Regions from separate parts of the Lysinibacillus sp. OF-1 genome, predicted to be linked through region 1. Evidence: riboswitches for the same ligand, from Rfam matches in the RefSeq annotation. Region 1 holds a riboswitch; each other region holds the start of a gene.
The links. A riboswitch is a leader RNA that binds a small molecule or an ion and turns the genes downstream of it on or off. The one in region 1 is predicted to bind S-adenosylmethionine.

Region 1 (7,710 bases):
ACATTTGTAGATGCCCATCTTTCTCATAATGCTGAACTTGTTCGCCAAGGTATTATAGGTCCTATTGATTTCGCGATTATTGAAGCTGCTGCCATTACAGAAGACGGCTTATTAATTCCTACAACTTCAGTTGGTAACTCTCCGATTTTTGTACAAGAAGCAGACCAAATCATCATTGAATTAAATGTAGCACAGCTTGATGCATTAGAGGGAGTGCATGATATTTTCGTACCTGCGCCACAAGGTAAGCGTGATCCAATTCCTTTGCAAAATGTGTCTGATCGTCTTGGTATAATTGGGATTCCGCTAGATTTAGATAAAGTAAAGGGCATCGTTATTTCAGATATATTAGATGCGCCATCAACAATTGTTCCTGCTGATGGGGAGACAGATGTAATGGCGAATCATTTATTAAATTTCCTACGTGAAGAGATTAAAGTAGGTCGCTTAACAACGAGCTTGCGACCAATTCAATCAGGAGTAGGCTCGGTAGCAAACGCCGTATTGTTAGGCTTTAAAGATTCTGAGTTCGAGAACTTAGAAGTTTATTCAGAAGTTCTACAGGATGCAGTATTTGAATTAATCGATGCAGGGAAAGTAAATTTCGCTTCCGCTACTTCTATTACCCTTTCAGAGCAAGTAGGAAACCGTGTTTATGGGAACTTTGAAAAGTATGCTGATAAATTAGTATTACGTCCACAAGAAATTTCCAATCAACCAGAAATTATTCGTCGACTCGGACTTATTTCAGTGAATACAGCATTGGAAGTTGATATATACGGCAATGTTAATTCAACACATGTTTCTGGTACAAAGATGATGAATGGCATTGGAGGGTCTGGTGACTTTGCACGTAATGCACGTCTAGGGATTTTTGTGACGAAATCGTATGCTAAAGGTGGCAACATTTCAAGTATTGTCCCTATGGTTTCACATGTGGACCATACTGAGCATGATGTGGATGTCATCGTAACTGAGCAGGGTGTAGCTGATTTACGTGGGCTTGCCCCGAAAGAGCGAGCGGCGCTTATCATTGATAATTGTGCACACCCCGATTATCGTGAGCAACTATGGCAGTATTATAATGATGCCAATGAGGCGACTGGTGGACATCATACGCCACACGATCTAGAAAAAGCACTGTCATGGCATGTTCATTATGCAAAAAGTGGGACAATGAAGGACCCTGCGTTTACGAAACAATAAAATACCATCATTAAAGCCTTGAAGGACAATTGTGCTTCAAGGCTTTTTGTTGTGAGCATATTAGAGTTTTATAATAATCCAATCCATTTCCAATAAGTAGCTGAGAACAGAAGAATTAGAAGGAAGCCGATAATCGTTAATGGAATACCAGATTTCAAGAAATCCTTTGTTGTAAATGCTCCTGTCCCATAGGCAAGCATATTTTGTGGTGCGCTAATTGGTAATAGGAAGCCAAAACTTATGACGAATTGTTGCACGATGACAAAGCCAACTTGATCAACATTCGTTGTTAATGTAGAGGCTAGTACGATGAATACAGGTATCAGTGCAGAGGCTAAGCTTGTTGCACTTGCAAAGCCTAAATGAATTAAAATATTAAATAATGTTACGAGTGCGATGGTTGCTAGTATTGGCATCGTATCTAGCCCAAGTGAACCAAATACTTTATCGGATAACCATGATGCACCTTCCGTCTTAAGTAAAATGGTTCCTAGCATAATACCTACGGCAAAGACGATAATTGTCCCCCACGGGATATGAGGTTCAACTTCCTTCCATGAATAAACACCGATTTTAGGCATTAATAAAATAGCGATGGCAATAATTGTGACTGTAGTTGTGTCAAAGGGATGCAATTTCCCTTCAGTTGCCCAGAAAAATAGCAAAACGATTGATGTTATGATTAAGCGAATTTCAGGAGCCTTCAATGGGCCAAGCTCTGAAAGCTGTTTTTTGATGACCTCTTTACCACCTTCGATATTGCTAGTCTCAGGCTTAATTAAAGCGATCATAATGAAAAATAGAGCTACAGACATAATGATTGAGAAGGGGGCAGCATAGAGCAACCAAGCACCCCAGGAGATATCCACATTAAATTGTTCCTGAATAAAGTTTAAAGCGACCATATTTTGAGCTGCTGCTGTCTTGATACCGATATTCCAAATGGAAACGGCTTGTACCGAAGTAATAACAAGTAAAGCGGCGAGTCGACTATCGCGTGGTAAACCAAATGCTGCGACCATCCCTAGCAATATTGGTACGACTGCGCCTGCACGTGCTGTGGCAGAAGGAACAAAAAAAGCGAGGGCTATAGAAACTAAAATGGCGCCGAATACGATAGCTTTTGTTTTTGTTCCTACAAGTGAAAGGATCCAGAGAGCAAGCCGTTTATGTAAGTTGGTAATTTGCATGGCTGCTGCTAAAAAAAGAGCTGCTGCTACTAATGCGACAGCGGAATTACTAAATCCACTTAAGGATAATTTTAAAGCGCCAGCAGTTCCTAATTCTGTAGCAGGATCGTCCATTGATGGAGCGAGCCCTAGTAGAACAGTTACAAGTGCAATGATCATGGCTGAGCTAACGGGATAGGACACGGCCTCTGTTACCCATAGGATGACTGCGAATGCTAAGATGGCTAAAGCTCGTTGTCCAGCAATCGGTAAGTCACCGTTATTAGGTAAAAAAGTAATGATGATTAGTAAAGCAAAGGCCAAGCCAATCCATAGTGGCTTTAAATTCCGTTTCGTAGCTGTTTGATTGGGTGAAGACATATTTTCTCATCCTTTCTACGATAAATATGACGATTATTATCCATAACATCGGTTAGTAAAATGTTTTATTAAGATAAGAACTTGTCTATTTTATTGTAAAAAAATAAGTATGCAGAATAGCTGCTTTTTACAGCGATATAAGTAGATAAAGAGAAAATATACGGTCATAAAAAATACAAAAATATCCATTGTAATATTATTTCTTTTTCTTAAATGCAGACGTTACTTTAGGCTCTGTACCCTTCGCTAATCGTTGGATATTTTCGATGTGCAGGATAATAGCTATGCCAAAAAGAAGGACAGCAATTATAGTTGGGCCAATTCCAGGAATCCATAAATATGTTGCCGTACAAAAGACGAGATAAAACTCTAGAACACCGACAATTAAATAGTTAGTTGCAAAGGATAAAATGACAAATAAAATAAGTGCAAATAAACCAATCTTCCAATCTACAGCAAGTAGAATTCCAATAATAGAGGCAGTTCCTTTCCCACCATTGAAGCCCATATAAAATGGGAAATTATGACCCAAAATAACCCCTGCAGCAATAATGTAGGTCAGGAGCCATATTTCTCCTTCGGTTAAATGCGGAGCATCTGCTAAATAAAAGTGTGCACCGATAATAGCTACAACGCCTTTGCCAATATCGATTAGGGCTACTAAAACGCCATATTTCCAGCCGAGGGAAAGTGTAGCATTAGAGGCACCTGCATTGCCATGGCCAGCTTTTTTTAAATCAACCCCCGATAAAAATTGTGCCACTTTAGAGCCGTGAATACAGCCAATTAAATATCCAACTAAGAGAAAAATGATCACGGCTTTTACCATAAAAATACTCCTTTCAAATTTTTTTCTAAATTAGTGTATGCGTTCATATTACGTATAAGAGCTGACAGAAGTTTCGGAAAAAATAAAATTTACATATTGACAGAAAAAAACTCTATGTTTATACTGTGTTACAACGATGGAAATTGAATCTCATACTCTTATCAAGAGCGGCGGAGGGATAGGCCCTATGATGCCCAGCAACCAGTAAGTGATGAACTTACTAAGGTGCTAATTCCTACAGATTCTTACTTGGATCTGGCAGATAAGGGGAGGAAAACTTGCAACCGCAACCCTCTTCTTAACAGGAGAGGGTTTTGTTTTCTACACATAAATCCTCCTCATCTCCGGTACCATCGTAAAAAAATAATTGGAGGTACACAATGACAAATTTTAAACCAGAAACATTGCTGTTACATGGTGGTCAAGAGCCAGACCCAGTGACGGGCTCTAGAACAGTTCCTGTCTATCGCTCAACTGCTTTCGTATTTAAGGACACTGCTCATGCGCAACGTCTTTTTGCCTTAGAGGAAGCGGGGAACATTTACACACGGATTACAAATCCGACAGTGGATGTTTTTGAAAAGCGTGTGGCCTTATTGGAAGGTGGAACAGCAGCAGTAGCACTTTCATCTGGTGCAGCAGCTATCGCATTTTCCATTTTAAATCTAGCTGGAGCAGGCGATGAAATAGTAGCAGGTAGTTCTTTATATGGTGGTACGTATAATTTATTGGCTAACACATTACCGAAGTATGGCATTAAAACAATTTTTGTAGATGAAACAAACCCAGAGAATTTTAAGGCTGCGATTACCGATAAAACGAAAGCTGTCTTCGCTGAAATTTATGGTAATCCAAGTTTAAAAGTTTTAGATATTGAAGCAGTAGCTAAGATTGCACATGATAACAGTTTACCATTAATTATCGATAGTACATTTGCTTCTCCTTATGGTTCCACACCAATTGAATACGGTGCAGATATTGTTGTTCACTCCGCAACTAAATGGATAGGTGGTCATGGTACAACTTTAGGTGGGGTTGTTGTAGACGCTGGTAAGTTTGATTGGACTAGTGGACGATTCCCTGGATTTACGGAACCAGATGCTTCTTACCATGGATTACGTTACGGAATTGATACAGCTTCTGCTGCTTTTGCTACGAAGCTACGCGTACAGTTGTTACGTGACTTCGGTCCAACATTAAGTGCTGACGCAGCGTTTAATTTACTACAAGGTTTAGAAACGCTTCATTTGCGTATCCCTAAACACAATGAAAATGCGTTGGCAGTTGCTGAATATTTACGAAACCACCCATCTGTGGAGTATGTAAACTATAATGGCCTAGAAGATTTTGCGACACATGATTTGGCGAAAAAATACTTGAAAAATGGCTTCGGTTCTGTGCTTACATTTGGCATTAAAGGTGGACGTGAGGCTGGTCGAAAGCTAATTGATAGCGTGAAGCTGTTTTCACATGTAGCAAATGTAGGGGATGCCAAATCGCTCATTATTCACCCAGCATCTACTACACATCAGCAATTATCAACAGATGAATTAATTCAAGCTGGCGTAACCGAGTCGCTCATTCGCTTATCCATCGGTTTAGAGGCAGTAGAGGATATTATTGCTGATTTAGAACAAGCCATTACGCTTGCCACAACAACTGAACAAACTGTAGAAGCTTAAGTTTTAGAACGCAAGGGAGGATGTTGTAGAGTTTACGTATTTTCTCATTCGAATTGCCTCATTTGGCATTGCGTCAAACGTTGCTACATCAACCAAGTATAAAATCCATCAATTATCAGAACTTTTTTAAAAATAATACCAAGTATTTTTATGTGTATTATTGACTTAATTAATTCCGTGTTATATACTAGGGAATAAGTTAAGAATACGAAAATTCTTGTTATAAGGTAAATGTTTTCAAAAGTGCTCCCCCCACTTTTGAATATATAGAAGAAGAGTGGTCGCATAGCCAGTGACTGCTCTTCCAAAAAAACTGATGATAAAGGAGTGTTTAAAATGGGTAATATCTATAGTGCACAAAACATTGCATCCTATCTAATTTATGAGCTGAATGAAGGTCATGTCTTTGTCAACAATCAATCCATTCAACACTTACTTACATCAGTCGATAAAAAATGGAAGCAAGTCTTTGGTCATACAGCATTTCAAGAGTATGTTGTGGCTGAAGAGGAGGGCTATACTGTAAAGGAAGTTTTTGAGGCATATGAACATTACGGTGTGAGCCATATTGCACTTCCTGCAACAGAGCTTTACTTAAAATACGGTACATTTCAATTAGTGGAACGTACGTATGCAATACCAAATTTTACAGAAGAAGAAATTAGTCTTGTTCAACAAGCTTTAACACATTATCGTTATCAATTGCTTTCAAAAGCAAGTTGAAAACCCCCATATATTAAAGCTCATTCTCTGCTGCTACAGGGAATGAGTTTTTTCTTTAGAGGTCATTAAAATAGTAACAAGATGATGGGTGTCCAAGCATACATATATAATAGAAGAAAGACATTCATATATTTAAATGGAAATAGTCAATTTTTGTTCAAATCTTATAGATCAACTAAAAAAACGTATAATAAAGGGAATGAAACCGATTTCTTTTGCACATCTAGAGAAAACAAATGTCCTTCCTAGAAAGATTTTTCTTGTGCTAAGTATGTATTTGCGTTACAATTTTCTTTAAGATAAATTTAGAATTATTTGAATTTGTATGTGTTCCAACACATACTAAAATAGCGAAACTCGTACAAAGAAGAGTAATTGGCTAAAGCTTGCGGTGGGTGTCCAATTATCATGACACAACCCCATGGAGAAATTAGCTTTGATGAAACTGCGGAATGTAAGTTGGAGGGAATAACAGAAATGGCAACTATAAAGGCAGCGATTTTAGGATTTGGAACGGTGGGTCAAGGGATCTATCATATTTTAAATGAAAAGCGAGAAGAGCTAAAAAATAAATTAGGTATTGAATTAGAGGTAGCAAAGATTTTAGTGACAGATGCTAGTCGTGAACGTGTACCAGGTACAGCGCATTTAATGACGACGAGTATGGATGATGTCTTAGCAGAGCCAGGTATGCAGGTTGTGTTTGAAGCGATTGTAAATGAAGAGCCTGCATACAGTTATTTAAAAAGAGCAGTTGAGCATAAATGTCACGTTGTTACAGCCAACAAAGTGATGTTTGCTAAACGAGGCTTAGAGTTGCAGGATCTGGCAAAAGCAAATGGTGTTTTTGTAGGCTATGAGGCAACTACTGCAGGTGGCGTACCTGTTATTAAAACAATGAAAAATATTTTACTTGTTAATGATGTGAGCCGTATTCAAGGAGTCCTGAATGGTACATGTAATTATATTTTAACAAAAATGCGTGCACAAGGCTGGTCATTCGAAACAGCTTTAAAAGAGGCGCAAAGTTTAGGTTATGCCGAGGCGGATCCATATAATGATATTTCTGGTCAGGATGCCTTTAAAAAATTAATGATTTTAAGTGCTTTAGCTTTCGGAGAGCAACCAGATTGGGCTGATGTAGAAGTAATTGGTATCGATAGCATTTCGGCTGAACAAGTCCGTGAAGCGTGTGAAAACGGTCTGCGTTACCGCCATGTCGCTGAAGTGGAAAAAAGGGCTGACGGTAAAATTATCGCTAAAGTTGGTCCTCAACTGGTTGATAAAGAACATCCACTTTATCCCGTTGATGATGTGTTCAACGCGGTAGCGTTAGAGACTAACTATATTGGGACATTAACATTAGTTGGCCCTGGGGCAGGAATGTACCCAACTGCGAGTGTCATGGTAGAGGACTATGCTGAAATCATTGGGAAAAGAGCAGGATTTGTTGTGACAATCTAATAAACTTATTTTTTAAAATTACCCGCCACTCAACAATGTTCGATTGTATGAATGGTGGGTTTTTTTAATCTTCATCTTTCACATCTATATCTTCTGGAATAGGGGTAGAACGCCAAATTTCGATTTCCTCTTTAATACGTTCCAATTGTTTAAAATACGTGCTAAATTGGCCGCTATTGATTAGGGTTTGTTCTCCATCGTAAACAGAACGGATACGCCCCTCATAAACTAGACGCATAATTTGATCCTCAGGCAT
Region 2 (7,710 bases), 690 kb from region 1:
AGATTGCTGATTTAACAGGAAAAACCGCCTTGATGCAAGACGTGATCCTACAATATGAGGATAAGGTACAGCAAGCAAAAGGAATTCTTAGTAAATCCGTTTATGGGCAAAGTGTGGCATTTCTTCGCATTTCAGCCATTGGCATTACTCTATATGCGGGTCCTGAATGTGGCTATACGGGGCCAATTTTATATCGTGACCTCGGTTTAATGCCACATCCACTTGTCTGGAGTATTCCGCACAATCAACGTAAAGCACCACTGACATTTGATCAATTGCTGCAATTAGATGCGGATCATTTATTTATTACTTTTGATAAACAACATTCCATTTACGAGAACGAGGAGCGTACGATTTTAAAAACTTCTATGTGGAAAAATCTAGCTGCAGTTAAAACCAACTGTGTATATGAAGTGGATTTTTTAACATGGATGAATTACGGTATTCTGTCTCATAGTAAAAAAATTGATGATGTCTTACATGTTCTCGGCTAAAAGAGGAAGCTCACTTTGGCTTCCTTTTTAAATGATTAGGACAGACATTGCACTGCAAAATAACACCTAAAGACGTTTAGCTACATAAGATAAGATATCAGCTATAGGATAGGAGGAATTACATTGTATTACAATCCTTATCCGTACTTTGTTCATCCTTATCATTACCCAACGTCGCCACTTGCCCAGCAGCTTGCCGTTAGACCTATTCCTCAACATTTAGCAATGCCGAACACTACCCCCTTTCCACCTGTCGACACACATAAATTAAAAATGTCAGCTACACGGATAAAGGCGATCATGCAACAGGCTCAATTGCTTACGGATAAAATTGATAGCTCTCAACAATTTGCACATGATCTAATGAATGCTGCACAGCTTTCAAATAAAACAGAGGTTGATAAATTAATCACATCAACAGGCATTACGATGAAATTTGATGCAAATTATACACCAGACAATTTCAGAATACGTCTTATGGATAATGGTTGTTGTGGCATAACCATAAATTTAAGTTGGTAAAAAAATTTACCCTTATATCTCTATCGAACTTGTAAACTATAAAATTCTATGCTAAAGTGTTTTTATTATTATTTCTGAAAATTCTTATATCACTTTTCTTATCGAGAGAGACGGAGGGATTGGCCCGATGAAGTCTCAGCAACCAGCTCAACAGTATGGTGCTAATTCCAATTGGCAAAATTTTAAGCCTGAAAGATGAGAAGAAGAACTACCGTTGCTTATTCTGGAGTCCTCTTCTAAGGGGACTCTTTTTTATGTTCTACTAATTTTAACAGAAAGCAGTGAAATCAATGTCAAACCAACTTTTACAAGCATTACAATTATTAAAATCAAAACAATGGGTTGATTTAACACATACATTCGGCCCTAATTCCCCACATTTTTTTATGTTTGAAGATGCTAAATTTGAAACATTATTCTCTCATGATGACGGGTTCTTCGCACAACAATTCACGTTCCCAGGACAATATGGCACACATATCGACCCACCCATTCATTTTGTGCGAGACTCCCGCTATCTAGAAGAATTAGAACTAAAAGAACTAGTTCTTCCTCTTGTCGTTATTGATAAATCACGAGAAGCTGCTAGCAATCATGACTTCTCGCTAAGTGTGCAAGATATTTTTGATTTTGAAGCACAACATGGAGTAATTGAAGCAGGTACCTTTGTAGCGCTACGTACGGATTGGAGTAAGCGCTGGCCAGATAAAGAGGCATTTAGTAACCAAGATATGGATGGACATAACCATATACCAGGCTGGGGCTTAGAGGCATTACAATTTTTATTGAAGGAACGTCAAATAAGTGCACTTGGCCATGAAACATTTGATACTGATTCAGCCGCTGATTTTCACAAAAATGGTAAGCTAGACGGCGAATACTTCGTGCTTGAACAAAACATCTATCAAATTGAGTTGATGACTAACTTGGACAAGCTACCTGCGAAGGGGGCAATTATCTTCAATATCGTCCCTAAGCCTGAAAAGGCATCTGGATTCCCTGTACGCTCATTTGCTATTTTGCCATAACACAAAGGTCTGTACGATTCATATGTTGAATCATACAGACCTTTATTTTCGTATATTTCTTTTTTTGAATAGATAGTAAACGATGAGCATTACGAGGCCAAACAATAGGATGAGATAAATACTATAATGGGATAAATAATAACCAACAAACCGCCACTTCTCCCCAAGCATCCTCCCTAACGTTATAAATGTGAAAGTCCAGATAAATGCCCCTGTATAGGCAAAAAAAGCAAACTTTCTATATGGATAATTATTAATTGCCGCAATATAGGCTGTCAGATGTCGTACACCAGGTATAAAATAGCCTATTAATAATAAAGTTGGCCCAATTTTAGTAAACAGTTGTTTTGTAAAATCAATTTTTTGCTCCGTAATATGAATTTTGGGTCCATATTTCTGCAATAATGGTAAGCCAAAACGATAGCCGATATAGTAGCTTAAGGTAATACCGCCAACTGCACCAATCATTGCACTTACTAAAGCGGGAATGTGTTCAAGGCTTTCTATATAAACGCTGTAGCCAACATATGTTAGAAAGACCTCATCAGGAAGTGGCAACCCAACAATGCCTCCAATTAGGATCACGATAATACCCAAATACCCGTAATGTTCAATTAGAGATTGCACATGATGTGCCATATAACATCCCACCCAAAATTTATTAAAACGCATTGATTAACAAGTTCCTTCAATAGATCTAAGAGAACCTGAGGCATCGACTTTAAGACCTTCAGCAGCTTTATATCATTTGAAACTGCCGTAAAGCAAAGTCAATACCACCTTCAGTGGAACTCTTTGTAACAAAATTCGCAACTGCTTTTAGAGCTGCACTACCATTTCCCATAGCAATACCTAGCCCTACATGCTCTAACATATCAATATCATTATCCCCATCTCCAAAAGCAATAGCATTTTCAGGATCAATGTTAAAATGGTCTAGTACCGCTTTAACAGCTATCGATTTGGCAACATCCTGCTGTAATACATTCACAATATAAGGATGCCATCGCTGCCAAAATATATGCGGAAATTGGCTAGCATATCTTTTTTCAGCCTCCTCATCTGCATATAGACACATGAGAAAAACTTCTTCATCCACAATTTTTTCATTCACAACCGGAAAATTTCGTAAAGATAGAGTTGCCTGCATCGCATTGAAAGCAGCTGGATGCTGAATGCCATTCATCGATAGTTGCTCTGTAAAAAATGTGAGGCTATGCTGCTGTTCACGTGCAAAAGCTTGTACATTTTGAATTATGTATGATTAAATCCTTGTGTTTCACATATGCCCCATTTGCTGTAATAAAGGTTTCAATCCCTAGCGCTTGTATCTCCTGACACATCGATAAAGGTCTTCCTGTAGCCGCTACAAGGTGAATTCCTCTCTCCTGCAAAAGTTGAATGGCCTGCTTTGTGCTTTCTTCCACACAGCCATCTTCGTAATTAATCAGTGTTCCATCCACATCAAAAAATATGATATTATAATTCATCTTAAGCCGCCTTTATAAAACAGTACTTTAGAATCACAAACATTTAATTCATTCCTTATACTTAATGAAAAGTATGAAAGTATTTTGACAAACTTTCAGCAAACTCTATAACTTACATTAACAGCACCGATAAATACTATTACAAGCATAGATTTAATGACAATTAACTATAAAACAGATGAATATTTTTATTTTAATAATTCTAAAGGAGTATACCAAAGAACACAGAATTGTTAAAATAAAAGATATCTACTTAAATACATTGAACGATAAACATTTACGTATAAATAGAGCAAAAGAAACAAAATTTTAGAGCCTGCAAAGGAGTTGATTCTTATGGCATTTAACATTTACTACTATGAAAGTAGTGTAGATTGTAAATTTTGCAAAAAGCATTTTACAACTTATAAAGTACGCCCTAATCGATATAAAATCATCGAGGAGCAAACAGATTTCATGCCTGTTTATGATGGCTTAAATCCTTTGCTGTATGAGGTTGCTGTTTGTCCCCATTGCGGCTATGCCTACCATAAGTCTATGACACGGACATATGGACCTTTCATGCAACTCATTGATGAAATTTACATTAAAGAGCTCCAGAAGCCGATGGATATTTGTCAGGAACGTACAATCGATGATGCCATTGTCAGTTTTAAGCTTGCTTATTTGGTATCACGTGCTTCCATGGAGGAATCCCTTTTAATGGCGAATTTCGCCTTGAAAATTGCTTGGCTTTATCGTTTAAAAACCGATGAGGAATCCGAAAAGCGTTACCTTTTTGCAGCTAGAGACTTTTATAGTAAATCCTTTGCATCCAATCAGGAGGGTGGAGAAAGAATCCAGTTTTTACATGCTGAATTAAGCCTTCGACTCGGTGATATTGTAGAAGCTAAAAAAGGATTCTCACGTTTAATTGCCGATCGAAATGTATCACCAAAATATCGAAAGCTTGCGCGTAATCGTTGGGAAAATTATAAATATGACGAACAACCTATAACAGTTAATGAAATCATTAATTGATTTGACGAGGAGAGGACTAGTTATGTTGCTATTCCATAAAAGAATTGATGTGAGAGAAGAGGACATATTTTCAGAGTTACATCATTTTTTATTAAGAAAAAATAATCGCTACTTAACAAACGATGAGATAGTCGCTTTAACAGGAGTGTCACCTGAACTCCTTTACAAATGGGTAAAAGCAGGAAAGTTAAAAAAGTCCATTTTCCCTAATTTAGGAGCGCCCTGTGAACGATGTGGACAAATTACACAAGCTAAAATTTGTGTGAGCTGCTCCTCCTCCATTGTTGGTACATTAAAGCAAGAAGAAAAGGATCGTGCATGGTTCAATCAAATTCAACGTAACCATGTTAGAGCAAGCACCTATCACTATAAATAATGATAAACATCTCCACTTTACAAATGGAGATGTTTTATGTTGTTGAAAAAAGGTGATTCACTAGCAGAAAAAGAACCCTTGGCAAGGTAGTTTTGTTTCCAACGCTATGGAGCAACTCCACTTTACAAACGGGGATGTTTTTTTGCCAATATAGGCAAATTTAAACAAAATTTAAACAAACTCTTCCTAAGCTTTAAACTTCGTTCCTTATAATAAGTATCAATATAAGAAGAAGGGCTGATTATTAATGAAAAAAGATAGGAAACGTAAGGTTTTATTAAGTATTGCACTGACAAGTTTAATGGCACTAAACGGAGTAACTAGTGTCTCTGCGGCTGTCACTGCAAATGAAGAACAGCTCAATATTGAACTTAATTCAACAGTCAAACAGGTTAGGTCTTCTAATGAAACGTTATTAGATTGGAAAAAATGGGTAAACGATCATGCCTATAGCCTGTCCTCCATTCAACCTGAAACATTTAATGGACAAAAAATTCCATCTAGTGAATTTGAGGATTTAGAGATGCTAAAGCCATTATTACATGATAAGCGCATTGTCTTTTTAGGAGAGAGCTCTCATGGTGTTGCACAATTTAATCTAGCTAAAACACGTTTAATACAATTTTTACATCAAGAAATGGGCTATAATGTTCTCGCTTTTGAAAGTGGCATGGGAAATGTGATGAACGCCCAAGGAAAAATTGACAAACAAGCGGCTCTACAAACAATGAAGGATGGTATTTTCGGTGTATGGTGGACAAAAGAAACCCTTCCTCTGTTTGAATACGCCAAAACAACTTATACAACAAAGCAACCCCTTGTTCTCACGGGCTTTGATATTCAACAACAAGGGGCATTCACGAATGGAGATTGGCTGCACAATCCTCAATTAGCTCAACAATTCAGTGAAGCAGAGAAACAACTCGCTGAATGGAGCTCAGGAAAAGATTTAAAGGGCTATCAAAAAGAAAAGGCAACAATTATCAATGTGTATAAACAAGTAAAGGCACAAGTACAGTTAAAAGAAAAAGAGTTGCAAGCAGCATATCCAAATGAACCCCACATTGTAAAACTGATGGAGCGTACTTTAGCAGATCGTATTCGTTTAGCAAATGAATATGTTGAACTAACTATTCAGGCCAATATTGACCTTGAACAAAATAATATAGAGTCATTTTTACAAACAATGGAATGGCGAGATCAGGCAATGGGTGAAAACTTACTTTGGTTAGCTGAAAAGGTTTATCCAACAGAAAAGTTTATCGTGTGGGCACATAATGACCATATTCGTAAAGCACAATCGGATGTAATGGGTTCCCCTTATCCAGTCAAATTAATGGGCGAACGTTTACCAGACATCTACAAGAAATATAGCTATGTACTAGGCCTATACATGGGAAGTGGCGAGACAGCAAATAATATGGGTGAACCGATGGCTGTATTACCACCTATCAAGGGATCTATTGAGGATATTCTGTCTACAAAAAATAAACCATATACATTCATCGATATGCGCAATCGTCAAAATGAGCGAGGCAACTCATGGATGTTTGAGCCTCGCATAGGCTATAGCTGGGGCGTTATGCAGGAAAGCTTTGTTCCACGCGATCAATACGATGGTATTCTCTTGATCGATAAAGTAAGTAAACCCCATTATGTAAAATAACCTCTCTTATAAAATAATCGCAAACTAGATTCCCTAGTTTGCGATTACTTTATGTATCCATGGATATCGTATCCCATTCCTCGTCTTGATACCCAATCATCCAAAATAAGCCTCTACGCCTTTCCATCACAACACTTTCATTTAACGCTAAAGGAGCTGTCTGTCCATTAATTCGACTATCTACACAAGCCCAATGCAATCTATAAATTTTATCAGCCTCGTCTAAAATTTCTTCCTTACTGCGCATAATTGTTTGTTGGTAAAACTGTTCAAACGTTTCGCAGCTTGAAACAGCTTGAATCGCATATTCACAATCACAAACATCTTCCGGAAAATCTAACTCTTCCACCATACCTAATGCCCAAATGAGTGTCCAATAGGCTTCATATTGCCATGAAATATTGACAGCCTCTTGCGTACTAGGATGCTGCGCCCCCAGAAAGAGCCTTTCTTGCTCCGTTAAGAATGGTTGTACTTTATATTTATGTAGCATATCGGTAAAGAATTCCCTAGACCCTTCAATATCGCCATTTTGTGCTACGTCACAGGCGAATTGAATAACAATCAATAGGGCAACTGCTCTTCTTGCGATATCCTCTTGACTTTTAAAGTGGAGATTTTCTAATGGTGATAGCTGAGGAAGAGAAGCAGCGTAAGGAATCTCTCGTTCTGTTAAAAAAGCGATCGTTTTATTTTTTCGCACTTCTCCCTGTGCTGATGCTACCTCATGCGTATTTATTTTTCTTGTACAAGCATGGGGTCTAAAGTCAGATGGACCTGATTCCCCGTTAGGATAAACAATCACGCTACCGTTTTGATCCAGCAAAGTACCGTCTGGTAGAAAACCAATACCGCCTATCCTTGTTAGTAGTCTTGTAAATAGCTGCATATGCTCGTCTGTCATAGCCCTATCCATCTCGATTGCAATGACTGTATTGAGCACAGCTATTTGAATCATTACTCGTTCTTTTAGCTGTTCATCTTTAAAGGGAATAGTATCGTAATAGCCCATCATCCCAGGGATATTTTTTGCAAAATAATCAGGGTTCATATCTTCAGTTAAAATGTTCATCGAGCATCTACATTTTTTAAAAAGCCCTTTAGATTTCAATAA
Region 3 (7,710 bases), 1.5 Mb from region 1:
TGGCGGCCTAATCATTCTTGTTATTTATCATGGTCATCCTGGTGGTAAGGAAGAACGAGATACGGTTATGGACTATGTTAGTAGGCTTCCACAAAAACATGTACATGTCTTAAAATACGAGTTTCTCAATCAACAAAATGATCCACCCTTCGTTATTGCGTTAGAGAAAATGAAAGAATTTCCTATTTAATACATGACATGCAAAAGGCTATCTACTAGTTTAATAGAAACTAGTAGATAGCCTTCGTCATTTACTATTTATTTTTACGTTGCTCATTATAATCAACCCAGAAATCTGCACCCTTAATGCCTAGTTTACGAGGATCAAAGACAGGGTCTTTCCCCTCTTTTTTCTGTTTCTCGTAATCTTTTAATGCTACGATAGCTGGTTTCATAATAATTAAAATAGCAAGAACGTTAATCCAAACCATTAGTCCAAGACCCACATCTCCCATTGCCCAAGCTAGGTCAGACGTACGGACTGTACCATAAAAGACAGCAACTAAAATGGCAATTTTCGCAATCCAAATGAAAATCTTCTCCGTGCTACCTCTGAATAAATAGGCGACATTCGTTTCAGCAATATAGTAATAGGCCATAATTGTTGTAAAGGCAAAGAAGAATAACGCGATTGCTACGAATGGAGCTCCAAAACCAGGTAATGATGAATCAACTGCATATTGTGTATAAGCAGCACCTGCTTCAATACTTTTCGCAAATGTCATTTGCTCATCGCCTGCTAATCCGCCACTATTGAATTCCCCAATATGGATAAATGGATCTGCTCCTTCAGCGGCCTTTTCATCATGTACATTGTACATACCTGTAAATAAAATCATAAATGCAGTAGCAGAACAAATTAATAATGTATCAATGTACACAGACGCCGCTTGTACTATCCCTTGTTTAGCAGGATGTGATACTTCCGCAGCAGCAGCAGGGTGCGCCCCTGTTCCTTGACCAGCTTCATTGGAATAGATGCCACGCTTCACTCCCCAAGCTATCGCAGAACCAATGATACCACCAAAAATCTCTTGTGCACCAAAGGCACTTGAGAAAATTAAAGCAAAGACTGCAGGTACCTCAGAAATATTCATAGCAATAATGATAATAGCCATAATAATGTATGCTAATGCCATGAACGGTACAATGATTTGGGCAGCATTCGCGATAGATTTAACTCCCCCAATAATAATAGCACCTAACAACACTACAATAATCAGTCCTGTAATCCATGTATCCAGACCAAAAGCGTTTTCAACAGCTCCTGCAATGGCGTTAGACTGCACACCTGGCATTAAAATTAGCATTGCAATCAACGCAGCTACAGCAAAAATAACTGCAAACCATTTTTGACCCATTCCCTTTTCTATGTAAAAGGCTGGTCCACCACGATATTCCGTATCTTTTTCTTCTTTATAGATTTGTGCTAATGTTGACTCTACATATGCGGTAGCCGCACCAATGAAAGCGATTGCCCACATCCAAAAGACAGCACCAGGTCCCCCCATCCCAATTGCAGTTGCAGTACCAGCAATATTACCAGTACCTACACGGCCTGATAATGCAATCGACATTGCTTGGAAAGATGAAATCCCCTTTTCCGATTTCTCCCCTTTAAACATTAAAACAAACATGTCTTTAATGTGTCTTACTTGCAGAAACCTTGTGATGATTGAGAAAAAAAGTCCAATCAATAAAATACCATAAATAAACCACGGTCCCCATAAAATACCATTCAACTTACCAACGATTACCTCCATTTTACCCCTCCAATTTGAAAATACCATACTTTAAGTCATTATAGTATTACACTTTTCTGAAAATTACAACATTATATTTAAGTAACAATATTTAAGTAAGTCTTCTAGTAAATGGAAGGGATAAAACCTATTTAATGATATAACCGATTCTTCGAAGAGCATTATTAATAAAATCACGAATATACATAAAAATCTCTTCTCGTTCTACTTCGTGAAATAAATTGTGATAGCAATTTGCCCATTCTTTAAATTGAAACTCTGTAAACTCTTGTTGATGGAGCCAATTTCGAGTTTGTCGTGTTTCCGTAATTTTATCTTTCTCAGCTGTCATAATGAGCATAGGCATATTCGGAAATTCACCTTTTGGAAGCATCACTAAATTTTTCATCATCTGCTGAAGCTCTCGATACCATTTCACTGAAACGACTGACATGAATGGTACCTCATCTTTCATTTCGTCCCTACCTTCAACATTGCGTGTAAGGTTCTCATATGAAATATTGTGAGTCATTTTAACATTTGCAGTCAATGCACTTAGACTCGTTAAAGCATTTGATAATTTACCTGGTAAAAGCTTTAATTGCAGCCACGGTGATGTCAAAATAATGCCTGCACATTCATATTGCTTCTTTTGCATTGTGTGAAGAACTAACGTTGCTCCAAGCCCATGTCCTATTACAAAAGTTGGTAAATTATATGAAAAAGCATTCTCAATCAGATTTCTTGTATATTTATTGTACAATTTGAAGTCCTCATCATGGACACGAGCAAACCTTGCATTCACGCCATGATTAGGTAAATCTCCCATGACTATGTGGAAGCCTTCCAATCTTAATTTCTCTATCAGCCATGCATACCATCGGTGATTTTCATATGCACCATGAACTATAGCAATCACAGCCTTTGCTTGTCCTTCAGCTTCCCATTTCCACATTCACATAGTCCTCCTAAAAAATAATTACACATTGATTATATCGAAATAAATAGCTCATTTTAATTTTATATTTCCATAAAGTTGCGTATTTGATACGATAATACTACATTATAGAAAGAATTGAGGCGATTTTCATGATTTATCCATTTAAAGATAAAATGCCAAAGATCGATCCATCTGTCTTCATTGCTGATTACGCAACTGTTACGGGCGACGTAACAATTGGTGCTGAAACAACCATTTGGTTTAATACGGTCATTCGTGGTGATGTTTCCCCAACCATTATTGGGAAACGTGTCAGTATCCAAGATCTTTGTTGCTTACATCAAAGCCCAAAATTTCCGCTAATTATTGAAGATGAGGTAACAGTTGGACACCAAGTCACTTTACATAGCTGTACAATTCGCAAAAATGCTTTAATTGGTATGGGCTCCATTATATTAGACGGGGCAGAGATTGGAGAGGGTGCATTTATTGGGGCAGGAAGCCTAGTACCTCCTGGTAAAGTCATTCCTCCGAATAGTTTAGCATTAGGTCGTCCGGCAAAAGTAGTCCGTGAATTAAATGCAGAAGATAAAGAGGATATGGAACGTATCGTGCGCGAATATGCAGAAAAAGGACAATATTATAAATCCCTTCAGAAGTAAACAATATACACAAAAATTCAATATTAACGAAAAAAATACCTCGCATTTCCGTGTAACCAAAATGTTCACGGATCGTAGCGAGGGATTTTTTGTAAAACAAAGGGGACAATATTGCCCCTTTCCTTTTTAATACATTAGAATAATTTTCTAATGTATTCATTACTTTAGCTCAATAGTTTATAGATGTGCCTTTTCTCGTAGAGCATCTGCTTTATCGATTTGTTCCCATGGTACATTTAAATCTGTACGACCAAAATGACCATAAGCTGCCGTTTGTTTATAAATCGGACGACGTAAATCTAGCATTTTAATAATACCTGCTGGACGTAAATCAAATAGCTCACGTACCCACTCTACGATTGCGCTTTCTTTCACTTTACCTGTACCAAATGTGTCAACCGCAATGGAAACTGGTTGAGCCACACCAATCGCATAGGCAAGTTGTACCTCAGCGCGTTCTGCCAAGCCAGCTGCTACAATGTTTTTTGCTACATAACGTGCCGCATAAGCCGCTGAACGGTCTACCTTTGTTGCATCCTTACCAGAGAATGCGCCACCACCGTGACGTGCATAACCACCGTATGTATCAACAATGATTTTACGTCCTGTTAAACCAGCGTCCCCTTTAGGTCCACCGATAACAAAACGGCCAGTCGGGTTAATAAAGTATTTCGTGTTTGCATCTAATAATTCACTTGGCACAACGGGTGCAATAACAAATTCTTTCAGATCAGCTTGAATTTGTTCAAGTGTTGCTTCTTCATCATGTTGTGTTGAAATAACAATTGTATCCACTCGCACAGGTACATTATTGTCATCATATTCAATCGTTACTTGTGTTTTTCCATCAGGACGTAAATACGCTAATTCACCTGATTTACGAACTTCTGTTAATCGGCGTGCTAATTTATGTGCTAAGCTGATTGGCAATGGCATTAGTTCAGGTGTTTCATTACATGCATAACCAAACATTAGACCTTGGTCACCAGCACCAATTGCTTCAATATCAGCATCTGTCATAGAGCCTTCACGAGCCTCTAAAGCTTGGTCAACACCTTGTGCAATATCAGGCGATTGTTCGCCAATAGCTACAAGCACCGCTAGATTTTCAGCATCAAAGCCATATTTACCACGTGTATAGCCAATTTCTGCTACAGTATCACGAACGATACCTTTAATATCAACGTAAGTAGAAGTAGTTATTTCTCCTGCTACTAATACTAATCCTGTTGTGACAGTTGTTTCACACGCTACACGTGCATTTGGATCTTCTGCTAAAATAGCATCTAAAATGGCATCCGAGATTTGGTCACAAATCTTATCTGGATGTCCTTCTGTTACACTCTCTGATGTAAACAGTCGACGGTTTGTCATTTGGTTTTCCTCCTATTACTCTTACAAAAAGTAGTTGTGTATGAATACGGTACTCATTACCCATGTCAAGTCCGCTCCTAAGGATTGAACTCTCAAGCCGTTACTGCTGCTTTTAACACGAGGATTTCGAAAGATCTGTCATTATAATAAGGAAAGAACTACATATACTTACCTTTACATTCTTTTTTAGCAATAAAAAAATCCTTTACTCACGTTACTGCACATGAGGAAAGGAATAATGACTTCGTAACCTTTCACTCTTATCGTTCAAGGGATGTTCCCTTGCATCAGGTTGGCACCAACGCATGCTGTGAAATAAAACATGCAGGTTGCCGGGTTTCACAGGGCCTGACCCTCCACCAGCTCGGGATAAGAGTATCCGTTCATTTTCATGTTACTGAAAAGGTTGAACGTTGTCAAATATTTTCTTATGTATTACTGTATAGAAAGGAAGGAACTGATTACACAAAAACTTTTCATACTTGGATGATGATGTAAATAGAAGCAAATTAATCCCTACAACATACCTAGCTACTTGTGGTAACATATGTGTGGCTCAATTTTTGCGCCTAATTACAGTAGGATTGATCGGATTCTACTCGAAAAACATTATTTTTTGTCAGTTTATTGAAAAGTGATAAAAACTCTAAAATAATTTCTTAATTAGTATAGATTATTTAAGCAATTGTGTTATACTATTTTTGAAATTAAGAAAAAATCCCTCTAAATCAAGGGAATACTATAAAAAAGGATGGTATTTAATCGATGAATTCAGTAGAAATTGCAAACGAACTGAAGGAATTATTAAACGGCGGTAACATTAATGTTCAACTTTCAGTACCACAATTAGCAGAAAAAGCTACATCTCGTGGTGAAGCAATGTTAACAGTAGATGGCGCAGTTCGTGCAGAAACTGGCAAATACACTGGTCGTTCACCTAAAGATAAATATACGGTAGAAGAAGAAAGCACAAAAGATCAAATTGACTGGGGTAAAGTCAACCAACCGATTTCTTCTGAAGTGTTCGATAACTTATATGTAAAAGTAATAAAATATTTAAAAGAACGTGACGAGTTATTCGTATTTAAAGGCTTCGCAGGTGCTGACAAAGATTCACAATTAAGCATCCAAGTAATTAATGAATACGCTTGGCACAACCTTTTTGCTCATCAATTATTTATCCGTCCAACTGAAGAAGAATTAGCTTCTCATGTTGCAGACTTCACTGTCATCTCTGCTCCTAACTTTAAAGCAGACCCTGCAGTTGATGGTACTGCTTCTGAAACTTTCATCATTGTATCACTTGAAAAGAAAATGATCTTAATCGGTGGTACTGAATATGCTGGTGAAATGAAAAAATCTATTTTTGGTATCATGAACTACTTATTACCACAGCAAGGTATCCTTTCAATGCACTGTTCAGCAAACGTTGGTGAAGCTGGCGATGTGGCATTATTCTTCGGTCTATCTGGTACTGGTAAAACGACATTATCCGCTGATCCAGATCGTAAGCTAATTGGTGACGATGAACACGGCTGGTCTGATAATGGTGTATTCAACATTGAGGGTGGCTGCTATGCAAAAACAATCAACCTTTCTGCTGAGAAAGAACCAGAAATCTACAATGCAATCCGCTTCGGTTCTGTTTTAGAAAACGTAGCTGTTGATCCAGAAACTCGTATTTGTGACTATGATGATGGTTCATTAACAGAAAATACACGTGTAGCTTATCCAATCCAATACATCGAAAATATTGTTGATCCTTCTGTTGCAGGTCATCCAAAAACAATCATCTTCCTAACAGCTGATGCGTTTGGCGTATTACCTCCAATCAGTAAATTAACAAAAGAGCAAGCAATGTATCACTTCCTAAGCGGTTTCACTTCTAAGCTTGCTGGAACTGAACGCGGTGTAACAGAGCCAGAACCAGTATTCTCTACTTGCTTCGGTTCTCCATTCCTTCCACTTCCAGCAACAGTGTACGCAGAAATGTTAGGTCAAAAAATTGACGAGCATGGTGCACAAGTATTCCTAGTGAACACTGGTTGGACTGGTGGCGAATATGGTACAGGTAGCCGTATGAAGCTGTCTTACACACGCACAATGGTACGTGCAGCAATCGACGGAAAATTAACAAATGTTGAAACGACACAAGATGCTGTCTTCGGTTTACACATTCCAACAGCAGTTGAAGGTGTACCGTCAGAAGTGTTAAATCCTCGTGAAGCATGGGCAGATAAAGCTGCATATGATGCGAAAGCTGCTGAACTTGCAGGCTTATTCAACGAAAACTTCAAGAAATTCTCAAACGTTTCTGATGCCATTACTACACTTGGTGGCCCATTAAAATAACGACTAGACACAAGAATCAAAGGGAACGAATTCATTCGTTCTCTTTTTCTTTACCTTGAAGGTAGCTAGTATTAGGGAGATACATATGACAAAAAAATATAAAATACTATTTTCTATTCTTATAATGTTGTTAGCTTTATTTGTTGGCGCTGGTTTTTTTGCAGGAAATTACTTTTATAATCTGGCATTAAATCCTGACACTGATAAAACAGCAGTGCTAGATGCACCTCATAATGTAATAGCTGTCAATCCTCTGGAAGCTAAAGAGAAAGAAACAACTGAGCAATGGTTTCATAAGCAATATGAAGATGCTTCGCTTCAATCCTATGATTCGCTAAAGCTCCATGCTTACTCCATCCAAAATGATCACCCCACTGACAAATGGGCTATCATCTTTCATGGCTATTCAAGCGAAGGCGCACAAATGACAAAGTATGCTAAACATTTTTATGATATGGGCTATCATGTACTTATTCCAGATGCGAGAGGCCATGGTAAAAGTGAAGGAGATTATATTGGCATGGGCTGGCATGATCGTTTTGATGTTGTTTCATGGGTCAATCACATTGTCAGCTTAAATGAGAGCGCTGAAATTGTTCTTTATGGTGTTTCGATGGGTGGAGCCACTGTCATGATGGCT

Region 2: another riboswitch for S-adenosylmethionine. It lies ahead of NV349_RS21675 (cyclase family protein); the one in region 1 lies ahead of NV349_RS01975 (O-acetylhomoserine aminocarboxypropyltransferase/cysteine synthase family protein).
Region 3: another riboswitch for S-adenosylmethionine. It lies ahead of metK (methionine adenosyltransferase); the one in region 1 lies ahead of NV349_RS01975 (O-acetylhomoserine aminocarboxypropyltransferase/cysteine synthase family protein).

What each region holds. Positions count from the first base shown of each region.
Region 1 covers NZ_CP102798.1:399,708-407,417, forward strand. Annotated here, with positions in the region: gene NV349_RS01960 (succinyl-CoA:acetate CoA-transferase ScpC) at 1-1,206, shown strand, start outside; gene NV349_RS01965 (DASS family sodium-coupled anion symporter) at 1,275-2,756, opposite strand; gene NV349_RS01970 (glycerol-3-phosphate acyltransferase) at 2,953-3,585, opposite strand; SAM riboswitch class I at 3,741-3,854, shown strand; gene NV349_RS01975 (O-acetylhomoserine aminocarboxypropyltransferase/cysteine synthase family protein) at 3,966-5,267, shown strand; gene NV349_RS01980 (hypothetical protein) at 5,604-5,990, shown strand; gene NV349_RS01985 (homoserine dehydrogenase) at 6,468-7,454, shown strand; gene NV349_RS01990 (MerR family transcriptional regulator) at 7,519-7,710, opposite strand, start outside.
Region 2 covers NZ_CP102798.1:4,420,945-4,428,654, forward strand. Annotated here, with positions in the region: gene NV349_RS21665 (helix-turn-helix domain-containing protein) at 1-494, shown strand, start outside; gene NV349_RS21670 (YuzC family spore coat inner layer protein) at 618-1,016, shown strand; SAM riboswitch class I at 1,112-1,218, shown strand; gene NV349_RS21675 (cyclase family protein) at 1,307-2,044, shown strand; gene NV349_RS21680 (DedA family protein) at 2,087-2,683, opposite strand; partial or broken gene NV349_RS21685 (Cof-type HAD-IIB family hydrolase) at 2,784-3,534, opposite strand; gene NV349_RS21690 (DUF2225 domain-containing protein) at 3,871-4,554, shown strand; gene NV349_RS21695 (hypothetical protein) at 4,577-4,930, shown strand; gene NV349_RS21700 (erythromycin esterase family protein) at 5,178-6,596, shown strand; gene NV349_RS21705 (DUF4272 domain-containing protein) at 6,646-7,710, opposite strand, start outside.
Region 3 covers NZ_CP102798.1:3,576,223-3,583,932, forward strand. Annotated here, with positions in the region: gene NV349_RS17400 (tRNA 5-(aminomethyl)-2-thiouridylate-methyltransferase MnmM) at 1-190, shown strand, start outside; gene NV349_RS17405 (alanine/glycine:cation symporter family protein) at 255-1,763, opposite strand; gene NV349_RS17410 (alpha/beta hydrolase) at 1,891-2,697, opposite strand; gene NV349_RS17415 (gamma carbonic anhydrase) at 2,832-3,344, shown strand; gene metK (methionine adenosyltransferase) at 3,522-4,718, opposite strand; SAM riboswitch class I at 4,976-5,094, opposite strand; gene pckA (phosphoenolpyruvate carboxykinase (ATP)) at 5,484-7,070, shown strand; gene NV349_RS17430 (alpha/beta hydrolase) at 7,156-7,710, shown strand, end outside.